DNA from 2 places in the Streptomyces sp. NPDC101237 genome. Region 1 is predicted to be linked to the other one. Evidence: riboswitches for the same ligand, from Rfam matches in the RefSeq annotation. Region 1 holds a riboswitch; the other holds the start of a gene.
What was found. Region 1 has a riboswitch for ZMP and ZTP ahead of ACIRQ9_RS13465 (bifunctional 5,10-methylenetetrahydrofolate dehydrogenase/5,10-methenyltetrahydrofolate cyclohydrolase). Riboswitches for the same ligand answer to the same signal wherever they lie in the genome.

Region 2: linked by a shared signal. The riboswitch ahead of ACIRQ9_RS04785 (glycine hydroxymethyltransferase) and the one ahead of ACIRQ9_RS13465 (bifunctional 5,10-methylenetetrahydrofolate dehydrogenase/5,10-methenyltetrahydrofolate cyclohydrolase) in region 1 are both predicted to bind ZMP and ZTP.

What each region holds. Positions count from the first base shown of each region.
Region 1 covers NZ_JBIWNY010000007.1:95,199-97,386, forward strand. The annotation lists gene ACIRQ9_RS13460 (CU044_5270 family protein) at 1-452, shown strand, start outside; gene ACIRQ9_RS13465 (bifunctional 5,10-methylenetetrahydrofolate dehydrogenase/5,10-methenyltetrahydrofolate cyclohydrolase) at 453-1,301, opposite strand; ZMP/ZTP riboswitch at 1,328-1,410, opposite strand; gene ACIRQ9_RS13470 (hypothetical protein) at 1,428-1,595, opposite strand; gene ACIRQ9_RS13475 (nuclear transport factor 2 family protein) at 1,583-1,948, opposite strand; gene ACIRQ9_RS13480 (hypothetical protein) at 2,119-2,188, shown strand, end outside.
Region 2 covers NZ_JBIWNY010000002.1:380,718-382,905, reverse strand. The annotation lists gene ACIRQ9_RS04785 (glycine hydroxymethyltransferase) at 1-760, opposite strand, end outside; ZMP/ZTP riboswitch at 793-882, opposite strand; gene ACIRQ9_RS04780 (DMT family transporter) at 1,039-1,866, shown strand; gene ACIRQ9_RS04775 (helix-turn-helix domain-containing protein) at 2,049-2,188, shown strand, end outside.

The DNA of each region.
Region 1 (2,188 bases):
TCGAGGACGGCCACGTGCTCAGCCGCCGCACCTTCCCGCCGATGTGGGGCGACGCCCCGCCGTACGGCACCCCGCCGCACGACCCGGCGGGCCTGCGCACCTACCTGACGGAGCTGGCCGGCGGCCGCACCCGCGCCCTCACCACGCCGGAACTCCTGGACGCCGTCCGGGAACTGCTCGACAACTGGACGCTCGGCGCGCGGGAGACGGCCGCCCTGGCCGCGCTCCTCGCCGACACCCAGGGACTGCGGCCGGCCGGCCGGGTCACCGACCGGCTGGGCCGCACCGGGCAGGCGTACGTCCTCGACAAGGCGGCGGGCGGCGGGCGGATGCTGATCCTGGACCCGGCCACCGGCGCCGTGCTCGGCCTGGAGACCACGTTCACCCGCGACGCCCCCGAGTACGGCGTGCGGGCCGGTGACGTCATGGACTACAGCGCCTGGATGCGCTGATCAGACCCCCAGCTGCCGGGCGGCCGCGGCGACGGTCTGCTCCAGCAGCACGGCGATGGTCATCGGACCGACCCCGCCGGGCACCGGAGTGATCAGCGAGGCCCGCTCGACGGCGGTGTCGAAGTCGACGTCGCCGACGTTGCCCTCGTTGTAGCCGGCGTCGAGCACCACCGCGCCCGGCTTGAGGTCCTGGCCCCGGATCAGCCGGGGCCGGCCGACCGCGGCGACCACGATGTCCGCCTCCCGCACGGCCGCCGGCAGATCACGGGTGCGGGAGTGGCAGAAGGTGACGGTGGCGTCGCGGGCGAGCAGCAGCATGCCGGCCGGCTTGCCCAGGATCGCGCTGCGGCCCACCACCACCGCGCGCTTGCCGGCCGGGTCGACGTCGTACGCGTCCAGGAGGCGCAGGATGCCGCCGGGCGTGCAGGAGACGAAGCCCGGCAGCCCGAAGCTCATCGACGCGAACGACGCGAAGGTGACGCCGTCCACGTCCTTCTCCGGCGCGATCGCCTCGAACGCGGCCCGCTCGTCGACGTGTTCGCCGACCGGGTGCTGGAGCAGGATGCCGTGCACCGCCGGATCGGCCGACAACTCCCGCAGAACGGCGACGAGTTCCTCGGTGGTCGTGGCGGCGGGCAGGGCCACGTGCCGGGAGGCGATACCGGCCTTGCGGCTGCGGTTCTGCTTCATCCGCACATAGGTGACGGACGCCGGGTCGTCGCCGACCAGCACGGTCGCCAGGCACGGCGTGATGCCGGTGCGTGCGGTGAACCCGGCGGCCCGCTCCGCGGTCCGTTCGACGATCCGGCGGGCGACGGCGGTTCCGTCCATGAGTCGGGCATGGGTCATGCGGCACACTCCTGAGCAGGTTCGACCTTGATCGCCCAGGCGCACGGCATCGACAGTGCGGGCCGCTCCACGGTGGTGCTCCACCTCAGCGCCAGTCACGGCCCGAGCCCAGAGTAACCGAGGCACTCAGCGTTTCCCACGGCGATGCGCCGCCCGCAGGAGCCCGTGGAGCAGCACCGCGCAGGCGCCCGGGCGGCCCCGGCGCCGCTGTCCCAGCCCGGCCCGCACCGAGAAGGTCCAGGTCAGCCGGGCGCCGACCTGGACCCTCGCGGTCCTGGCGGCTACTCGTCCCATGCCTGGACGATGATCTGTTCCGCGATCTTCCCGTCGCGCAGCGTGATCATCGACTCGGCGAGCACCCGGACGCCGTCCGCGTACTCGCAGGACTCGCTGTAGGCGGCCCGGTCCCCCTGGACGACGCACTGGTCCAGGGTGTGCGTCATGTCCCGGCTGTAGACGTCGTCCAGCAGCGCGGCGATGTCCCCGCGGCCGTGCAGGACCCTGGGGTGGCTGGGCTGGGCCGTGCGGTCGACGATGCGGATCTCGGCGTCGTCGGCGTAGAGCGCCAGCAGGCTGTTGCCCGTGTCGCCCTCGATGGCCCGGCGCAGCGTCTCGGTGTCGAACGTGGAGCCTGTCGCGGTGCCCATGGTGACCTCCGGCGGGAGCCCACGGCCGATGGGGAGCGGGCCGCGGCAGCCCCTCTTCGAGCCTCCTCCGCCCCGACCGGCTCGGCAAGCGCAGGCCGTACGCTCCGCCTGACGGGTGAGCGCGAGAGCCTGCCCGTGTCCGCCCGGCCCCCTCGGCCGTTGCTGGAGACATGATCTCAACACGACGTATCGTCGCCGCCGTCGGCCTTGCCGTCGGGGTCACCGGCCTCGCCGCGCCGC
Region 2 (2,188 bases), on a different contig from region 1:
CCAGGCCCGCGAAGTGCGCCATGTCGACCATGAGGGTCGCGCCGACCTCGTCGGCGATCTCCCGCATGATCCGGAAGTTCACCAGCCGCGGGTACGCGGAGTATCCGGCCACCAGGATCAGCGGCTTGAAGTCACGGGCCTGGGCGCGCAGCGCGTCGTAGTCGATCAGGCCGGTCGCCGGGTCGGTGCCGTAGGACCGCTGGTCGAACATCTTCCCGGAGATGTTGGGGCGGAAGCCGTGGGTGAGGTGGCCGCCCGCGTCCAGGGACATGCCGAGCATCCGCTGGTTGCCGAAGGCCTGCCGCAGCTCGGCCCAGTCGGCCTCGGAGAGGTCGTTGATCTGGCGGACGCCGGTCTTCTGGAGGAACGGCGCCTCGACGCGGTCGGCGAGGACGGCCCAGAAGGCGACCAGGTTGGCGTCGATGCCGGAGTGCGGCTGGACGTAGGCGTGCCGGGCGCCGAACAGCTCGCGGGCGTGCTCGGCGGCGAGCGCCTCGACGGTGTCGACGTTGCGGCAGCCGGCGTAGAAGCGGCGGCCGACGGTGCCCTCCGCGTACTTGTCGCTGAACCAGTTGCCCATCGCGAGCAGGGTCGCCGGGGAGGCGTAGTTCTCCGAGGCGATCAGCTTGAGCATCTCGCGCTGGTCGTGGACCTCCTGCCCGATGGCGTCGGCGACGCGCGGCTCGACCGCGCGGATCACGTCGAGGGCGGATCGGAACGCGGTGGACTCGGTGGACAGGGGCGCGGACTTGTCAGTCATTCGGGACCTCCGGACATGTCGTTCGGCACTCACGGTTCGGCCCAGGCGCACGGCACTCGATCAGACACGGGCCGCTCCCCGATGGTCGGTCCCATCCCAGCGCGCCAGTCACGGCCCGCTGGTCACACTACCCGGCACACCCCACCGGGGACCGGGACGTCCACCACTCGGGCGGGGCCGCGGGCCACCGCCCCGGCGTCGTGCCGCGGCGCGGGACGGCGGGTACCGGGGAGGTTCGCGGACAGTGCGTCGCCTACAGTCCCCTCGTGCTCTTCGGAATGGTGTGCGCTCTCGCCGCGGCGCTGTGCTTCGGTACCGCGACGGTCCTGCAGGCGGTGGCCGCGCGGGCGGCCGGTGACGGTGGTGGCGGGGAGGCCGCGCTGCTGCTGCGGGCGGTCCGCCAGTGGCGGTACGTCGCCGGGCTCGGGCTGGACGGGCTGGGGTTCGTGTTCCAGATCCTGGCGCTGCGCTCGCTCCCCATCTACGCGGTGAGCGCGGCGCTGGCGTCCAGTCTCGCGGTGACCGCGGTGGTCGCGGCCCGGCTGCTGCGGGTGCGGCTGAGCGGGCTGGAGTGGGGCGCGGTCGGGGTCGTGTGCGCGGGGCTCGCGATGCTGGGGCTGGCGTCGGGGCCGGAGGGCGGCAGGGCCGGGTCGGACGCACTGACGTTCGCCATGCTCGCGACCGCGGTGGGCGTGCTGCTGCTCGGGCTCGCGGGCGGGCGGCTGTCGGGGCGCGGGCGGGCGCTGCTGCTGGGCCTCGGCGCGGGGTTCGGGTTCGGGGTGGTGGAGGTGTCGGTGCGGCTCGTCGACACCCTGCGGCCGGCCGGCCTGTTCACCGACCCGGCGCTCTACGCGCTGCTGGTGGGCGGCGGCGGCGCCTTCCTGCTGCTGACCTCGGCGCTGCAGCGCGGCTCGGTGACCACGGCGACGGCGGGGATGGTGATCGGCGAGACGATCGGCCCGGCGGCGGTCGGCGTGGTCTGGCTCGGCGACCGCACCCGCGAGGGGCTCGCCTGGCTCGGGGTGCTCGGCTTCACGGTGGCCGTCGTGGGCGCCCTGGCGCTGGCCAGGTTCGGCGAGGCACCGGAGGACGAGGCGGAGGCCTGAGACGCGGCCACCCCTGCCCGACCAGTCGACAGGGATCGGCCTCGCCGTCCGCGGGGTCGCGCTCATCGTGCGCGTCCTGCGGATGCCGCTCGCCCAGGCCGTCCCGCGCGACGGCGAGGCGGCACGGACGCGGGCCGAGCTGGACGAGGTGATCCGATGCCATCACCGTCGACATCGACGTGATGCCGGCCCGACGGAAGATGTCCCTGGGCGAGCCGGCGGACCGGGTCGGGGTCACGCCCGCCCGCCTCGCGGTGCTCAAGAACGGCCGCGCCAAGGGGGTGCGGTTCGCGACGCTCGCCGCGCTCCGCGAGGTGCTGGA